2 regions of the Arthrobacter sp. UYCu723 genome follow, and region 2 is predicted to be linked to the other one. Evidence: riboswitches for the same ligand, from Rfam matches in the RefSeq annotation. Region 2 holds a riboswitch; the other holds the start of a gene.
What was found. Region 2 has a riboswitch for S-adenosylmethionine ahead of metX (homoserine O-acetyltransferase MetX). Riboswitches for the same ligand answer to the same signal wherever they lie in the genome.
Positions count from the first base shown of each region.

Region 1 (3,699 bases), 2.8 Mb from region 2:
CGCGCCTACGGTGACTTCTGGTCCTATTGCCTGGTGGCCGAGGGCGCCGTCGACATCGCCTGCGAGCCCGAACTGAACCTGTACGATATGGCGGCCCTGGTCCCGATCGTCACGGAAGCCGGCGGCCGCTTCACCTCCCTCGAGGGTGAGGACGGGCCGTTCGGTGGCAACGCCCTGGCCACGAACTCGATCCTGCACTCGGAGGTCCTCAAGCGCCTCAACCCGGGCCTCGACGACCTGCTGTAAGGTCCCGCGCTCAAGATATCCCGAAGGTCGATGCATCACTCTGGCCACGGCAGCGGGCCTGAGTGCCTGTCGCGACGCGGCCTGGACCTTTTCTGGGAGGAGAACAGCCATGTCCGGAACACATCCAACGGCGGATCCCGCATCCGGGGACTCCGGATCGGGGCCGGTGCTACTGGCGCTCATTGCGAGGTACCGGGATCTGGACCACGATTCGGCTGCGCGGCTGCATGCTGTCTCCACCGAGCTAGCCCCGGACCTCCTCGCCAGCAGTCCCGCCGTTTCCGGATCGCTGGTCTTGTCCACCTGCAACCGCTTCGAAATCTATTGCGAAGTCCCCTCGGCCCGGGACGTTGAGTCCGCGCGGTCCGATGCGCTGGCCGCCCTCTGCCGCTGCTCCGGCCTGCCGGCCGCCCTGCTCACGTCGCATTTCGAGTACGTCCAGGGCGCGTCGGTCCCCGCGCACCTCTTCGCGGTGGCGGCAGGACTGGATTCCGTTGTGGTCGGTGAGCGCCAGGTGTCCGGCCAGGTCCGCCGCGCCCTCGCCGACGCCCAGCTGGCGGGTACGGCCGGCGGACGGTTGAGTCGGCTGTTTCAAGCGGCCTCCCGCGTTTCCAAGGCGGTAGGGGCGCGGACAGCCCTCAGCGCCGCCGGACGATCCATCGCCACCGTCGCCCTGGATCTGGCAGCCATAGGATCCAGCCAGGGAAGCCTGGCCGGGGCATCCGTGGTCCTGGTAGGCACGGGTGCCTACGCCGCGCACGTGGCGGAACTCCTGAGAAGCAGGCAATGCATCAGTGTTGCCGTCTACTCCCACTCCGGGCGGGCCGCTGCATTTGCGGCCGCCCGGGGCGGAACGCCGCTGACAGAGCGGGAGCTGCCCGCCGCCGCCGCCGCGGCAGATGTCATCATCGGCAGCAGCGGCACCGGGGCTCGCATTGGCGCCGCCAGCTTGGCGCGCTGGAGGCAGGACGCAGCCCGTCCGCTTACCGTCATTGACTTGGCTCCCAGCCACGATTTCGACCCGCACGTGGCGGACCTGCCGGGCGTCGAACTGATCACGCTGGGATCCGTGCAGCTTGCCGCTCCCCCAGCGGACGCCGAAGCACTTCGCCTCGCCCATGCCCTGGTCAGGCAGGCTGCCCGGCAATTCGAGGAGCAGGAAGCGATCCGCGCCGTCGACGCCGCCGTCGTTGCCCTGCGCCGGTACATCCAGGACGTCCTCGACGCCGAAATGGAGCGGGTCAGACGGCAACACGGCGGTGGCGCCCCGGCTGAGGACGTGAACATCGCCCTGCGCCGCATCGTCCGGCGGCTGCTCCATACCCCGACCGTCCGGGCCAGGGAGCTGGCCACCGCCGGCCGCCAGGCCGACTACACGGCAGCCCTGGAGGCCTTGTTCGGCCTTGATGTCCAGCTCAGCAGCGCAGCCAGCGCCGCGCCGTAGGCCGCGACGCACCAAAGGCACCAGCCACTGCGGTGCGTAACAAAGCGCTTCACATTCCTGCCCTGCCTTTTCCGCGGCGGCCGGGATGTCCTAGGCTCGAAGCAGGTCACGAGTGCCAGCGCTAAACCCCGGTTTGCTGGCCGGCAACCCTCCATTCGCGGTGGGGTGCCCCGGGTGACGACCTGGCCGGTCCGGAACGGACGCGGCAAGCGCGGATCCCCGGTGCTTGGGGTCCTTTTTCGAGCGAGGTCCCATGACGACTGCCACTTTTCCCGCCACCTTTCCTGCCACTTTTCCTGCCTCCGGCGGGGTCCGCCCCGCCTCCGCAGCGGCGCTCCCCGACCGCTTCGCCGTCGCCGGCAGGCCGCTCGCCGCGGTCACCGGGGCGGAGATCCAGGCCCCGCTGATCCAGGGCGGACACGTCCGCTACGCCAACCTGGACTACGGAGCCTCCGCCCCCGCACTGTCCGTGGTGTCGGCCTACTTGAACGAGATCCTGCCGTTCTACGCCAGCGTCCACCGCGGCGCCGGCTACGCCTCCCAGATCAGCACCTCCGTGTACGAAAACGCCCGCACCATCGTTCGCGAGTTTGTTGGCGGCCGCCCGGGCGACTCCGTGATCTTCACCCGCAACACCACCGACTCGCTGAACCTGCTGGCCGGCTGCCTGCCGGTCAGCGACGGCAGGCACACCGGGGAGGTTCTCTACCTCGATATCGAGCACCACGCCAACCTGCTGCCCTGGCAGACCGTGCCGCACCGCAGCGTCGTGGCCGCCCCCACCCTTGCCGCGACCCTGGACAAGCTGCGCGAACAGCTGGCGCAAGGCGGCATCAGCCTGCTCGCCGTCACCGGCGCCTCCAACGTCACCGGCGAGATCCTGCCCATCCGCACCCTGGCCTCCCTTGCCCACGAGTACGGCGCCCGGATCGTCGTCGATGCCGCCCAGCTCGCCCCGCACCGGCGCATCGACATCACCGCGGACGACGTCGACTACCTCGCCTTCTCCGGCCACAAGCTCTACGCGCCGTTCGGTTCCGGCGTGCTGGTGGGGCGCCCGGACTGGCTCGACGCCGGCACCCCGCACCTGGCCGGCGGCGGAGCCGTCAGCGACGCCAGGCTGGACACGGTCAGCTGGACCACAGGCCCGGCCCGGCACGAGGGCGGCTCCCCCAATGTGTTGGGCGCGGCAACACTGGCCCGGGCCACCCAGGTGATTGCCGCCCTGGACCAGACGCAGTGGTACGCCCACGAGGACACCATCCGCTCCTTCGTCGTCGAGGGTCTCCAGCAGATCGACGGCGTGACGGTCCACCGGATCTTCGCGGACACGGACCCTGAAGGCGACGGGCAGGGCGCCGGCATGATCGGCGTCGTCAATTTTTCCGTCGAAGGCTACGACGCCGGCCTCGTTGCCGCCTACCTTTCCGCCGAACACGGCATCGGACTGCGTGACGGCCGGTTCTGCGCCCACCCGCTGCTCAAGCGGCTCGGCCTGCCCTCGGGCTCGCTGCGGGCCAGCTTCGGCCTCGGCTCGCGGCTCGAGGATGCGCAGCGGCTGCTCGCCGGTATCCAGGAGCTGCGGCGGACCGGCCTCGGCTGGGACTACGTGGTGGATGCCGGCCGCTGGGTGCCGTCCAACGACGCCCGCAGCTACCCTCACTGGGCACCGAACACGCCGGGGACCGCCGGCGCCGCGCCGTGCGCGGTGGCGGAGTAGGCCTCCGCGGTAACCCCACGTGCGGTAAATTCGAAGGGTACCAACCGGACCTGCCCGAAGGAGATCGCACGTGGCACGCGGCGGCCCCACCCTACACAGCGGCCCCAAACTGCAGGAGGACCGCCGCCAGGAACTCGGGCAGAGCTTCCGGGACGGCGGAGCCCACTATGAGCGGGTCCGGCCGGGATATCCCGGCGAGTCGGCCGACTGGCTGATCCCGGCCGGCGCGAGGGACGCCGCGGACATCGGCGCCGGAACCGGTAAGTTCACGGCCCTCCTGGCTGAACGC
Region 1 is NZ_JBSSBW010000001.1:3,076,535-3,080,233, reverse strand. It holds gene hisN (histidinol-phosphatase) at 1-246, shown strand, start outside; gene ACVWZ8_RS14485 (glutamyl-tRNA reductase) at 356-1,690, shown strand; SAM riboswitch class IV at 1,795-1,908, shown strand; gene ACVWZ8_RS14480 (aminotransferase class V-fold PLP-dependent enzyme) at 1,944-3,410, shown strand; gene ACVWZ8_RS14475 (class I SAM-dependent methyltransferase) at 3,481-3,699, shown strand, end outside.
Region 1: it holds a riboswitch for S-adenosylmethionine, as region 2 does, so the genes downstream of both, ACVWZ8_RS14480 (aminotransferase class V-fold PLP-dependent enzyme) here and metX (homoserine O-acetyltransferase MetX) in region 2, are expected to answer to the same signal.

Region 2 (3,699 bases):
ATGTCCAATGCCTGGTCCTTCGAAACCCGCCAGATCCACGCCGGCCAGGAACCGGACAGCGCCACCGGCGCGCGTTCCCTGCCCATCTACCAGACGACGTCGTTCGTGTTCCCCAGCGCCGAAAGCGCCGCCAACCGCTTCGCGCTTGCCGAACTCGCCCCCATCTACACCCGGATCGGCAATCCCACCCAGGATGCCGTGGAACAGCGGGTGGCCAGCCTTGAGGGCGGCCTCGCGGCCCTGCTGCTGAGCTCCGGCCAGGCCGCGGAGACCTTCGCGATCCTGAACGTCGCCGAGGCCGGCGACCATGTGGTGGCCAGCCCCAGCCTGTACGGCGGAACCTACAACCTGCTGGCCCACACGCTGAAGAAGTTCGGCATCTCCGTGACCTTCGTGGAGGATCCGGACAACCTGGAGCAGTGGCGCGACGCCGTCCGGCCCAACACCAAGCTGTTCTTCGGCGAAGTGGTCTCCAACCCCCGCCAGGACGTCCTGGACATCGAGGGCGTCTCGAAGGTAGCCCACGAGGCCGGTGTCCCGCTGATCGTGGACAACACCCTCTCCACGCCGTACCTGATCCGGCCGATCGAGTGGGGCGCTGACATCGTGGTGCACTCCGCCACCAAGTACCTCGGCGGCCACGGCGCCGCAATCGCCGGCGTGATCGTGGACTCCGGCAACTTCGACTTCGGGAAGGACCCGGAGCGGTTCCCCGGCTTCAACACGCCGGACCCCACGTATAACGGACTCGTCTACGCCCGGGACCTCGGCAAGGACGGCGCCCTCGGCGCGAATCTCTCCTACATCCTCAAGGCCCGCGTCCAGCTCCTGCGCGACCTCGGCTCCGCCGTGTCGCCGTTCAACGCCTTCCTCATCGCCCAGGGGATCGAGACCCTGAGCCTGCGCGTCGAGCGCCACGTCGCCAACGCCACCAAGGTGGCCGAATGGCTCGAGGCCAGGGACGACGTCGAATCGGTCGCCTATGCGGGGCTGCCGTCCAGCCCCTGGTACGAGCGCGGCCGCAAGTACGGCCCCAAGGGGACGGGCGCCGTCGTGGCGTTCAACATCGCCGGGGGAGCGGAGGCCGGCAAGCGCTTCGTCGACGCCCTCGAACTGCACTCGCACGTCGCGAACATCGGCGACGTGCGCTCGCTGGTCATCCACCCGGCGTCGACCACCCACAGCCAGCTGTCGCCGGAACAGCAGACAATTGCCGGCGTCAATCCTGGACTCGTACGGCTTTCGGTGGGTCTGGAACACATTGACGACATCATCGCGGACCTCGACGCCGGCTTCCGCGCGGCCAAGGGCGTCTGAGTCCGCCGGTTCCCGGCACCCCTGCCGCGCAGGGGTGCCGGGAACCACGGCCTCGAGTCACATAGCCGTCATAATCTTCGCCACAACGGCGCCTCGTTTCGTAAGCTAGTGGCAGGTCATGAGTGCCAGTGACAGCCCCGGCTTGCTGGCCGGCAACCCTCCTTTTGCGGCGGGGTGCCCCGGGTGAAGACCTGGCCTGCCGGTCTGCCGACGGCGGGCAAGCGCGAAGTTAGGTCCTCACATGACGATTGCCGTCACCCGCACGGGTGTACCCGGAAGCAAAACCGCCCATATGCCAGCCACCGGCCCGGTCGTCGCGGTGCCCGAAACAGTGCCTGGCGCAGTGCCCGAAACACTGCCCGAAACAGTGCCCGGCGCAGTGCCCGATACCGTGCCCGACGGGACCGTCCGGTACCTCCGGATCGGCGGCCTGGAACTCGAATCCGGCGCCCGGCTGCCCGATGTCACCCTCGCCTATGAAACGTGGGGGACCCTCAACGCGGACCGCTCCAATGCGGTGCTGATCGAGCATGCCCTCACCGGGGACACCCACGTCACCCGCGGTGCCGGCGAGGAGCCCGGCTGGTGGGAGCAGCTCGCCGGGCCCGGCGCCCCCGTGGACACCGACAGGTTCTTTGTTGTCTCCATCAACATCCTCGGTGGCTGCTACGGCTCCACCGGGCCCTCGACGCCGGCTCCTGATGGCCGGCCCTGGGGCTCCCGCTTTCCGCTGGTCACCCTGCGGGACACCACCGCCGCCGAAGCCCGGCTGGCCGACGCCCTGGGCATCCGCAGCTGGTACGCCGTGCTCGGCGGATCCCTCGGCGGGGCGCGCGCCCTCGAGTGGGCCGTGACCTTCCCGGAGCGGGTCCGGCGCTGTGCCGTGATTTCCATCGGGGCCAGCAGCACTGCTGAGCAGATCGCCTTTGCCCAGGCCCAGACGCTCGCCATCCGCCAGGATCCGAGTTTCAAGGGCGGGGACTACTACGGCGGCCCGGGACCGGAAGCGGGCCTGGCCCTGGCGCGCCGGATCGCGCACATCACGTACCGCTCCGCCGCCGAACTGGACGGACGCTTCGGCCGGAATCCCCAGGCGTCCGAGGCTCCGCTGGAAGCCGGCTCCCTGGCGGGCCGCGGCCGCTACCAGGTGGAGAGCTACCTCGACCACCAGGGCAACAAGCTGGTCCGGCGCTTCGACGCGAACAGCTACATCGCCATCACCGAGGCCCTCATGAGCCACGACATCAGCCGCGGCCGCGGGGCGCTCGAGGAGGCCCTGGCGCCGGCCACGGCCGAGTTCCTGGTGGCGGCCGTGGACTCGGACCGGTTGTATTTCCCGGCGCAGTCCCGGGTGCTCGCCGAGGCGCTGCCCGGCGAGGTGGAGGTGCAGCTGATCGAGGCGCCGATCGGCCACGACGGCTTCCTGACCGAGATCGGGCAGCTCAGCGGCCAGCTCAGGGAAGGTTTCTTCAGCTGACCCTGCCCGCCGCCCGTCAATGGCCTTAAACCGCCATCGCCTCGGCCGAAACGGCCGCCGATTGTGCATTTTTGCAGATGCGCTCTGCACTAATGGCCGTTGAGGCCGGGGCCGGGAGCGACCATACTCATTGGGAATGATGCCGCGTGTCACAAATCACAGGCGTCCTCTGCCCAATGGTCCATAGGGTGTCGACGGAGACACCGAAGGAGTCACGATGAGTACGGAAAACGCGGCCGCGAGGCGCGCAGAAGAGCCCGACGTCAAAACGTCCGGCCTGAAGAAGGTCGTTGCCGCCTCCATGGCCGGCACCGTGGTGGAGTGGTACGAGTTCTTCCTCTACGCGTCCGCCGCCACCCTGGTCTTCGGCAAGATGTTCTTCCCCAACTCGGGGACCGAACTGGACGGCATCCTCGCCGCTTTCCTCACCTACGCGGTCGGCTTCATTGCCCGCCCCATCGGCGGGATCGTCTTCGGCCACTTCGGCGACAAGTTCGGCCGCAAGCAGCTCCTCCAGCTCAGCATCATCCTGGTCGGTGCCTCCACCTTCGCGATGGGCTGCCTGCCGGGCTTTGCACAGATCGGCTACTGGGCCCCGGCCCTGCTGGTCTTCCTGCGCTTCGTTCAGGGCTTCGCCGTCGGTGGTGAATGGGGCGGCGCCGTCCTGCTGGTTGCCGAGCACAGCCCCAGCAAGTCCCGCGGCTTCTGGGCCAGCTGGCCGCAGTCGGCGGTTCCGATGGGCAACTTGCTCGCCACCGGTGTGCTGTTCACCCTGTCCTCCACCCTGTCCTCCGCTGACTTCCTCGGCTGGGGCTGGCGGATAGCGTTCTGGCTCTCCGCCGTGATCGTCGTCATCGGCTACTACATCCGTACCAGGGTCAGTGATGCCCCCATCTTCCTGGAAG
Region 2 is NZ_JBSSBW010000001.1:265,867-269,565, reverse strand. It holds gene ACVWZ8_RS01265 (bifunctional o-acetylhomoserine/o-acetylserine sulfhydrylase) at 1-1,317, shown strand; SAM riboswitch class IV at 1,432-1,547, shown strand; gene metX (homoserine O-acetyltransferase MetX) at 1,559-2,794, shown strand; gene ACVWZ8_RS01255 (MFS transporter) at 3,012-3,699, shown strand, end outside.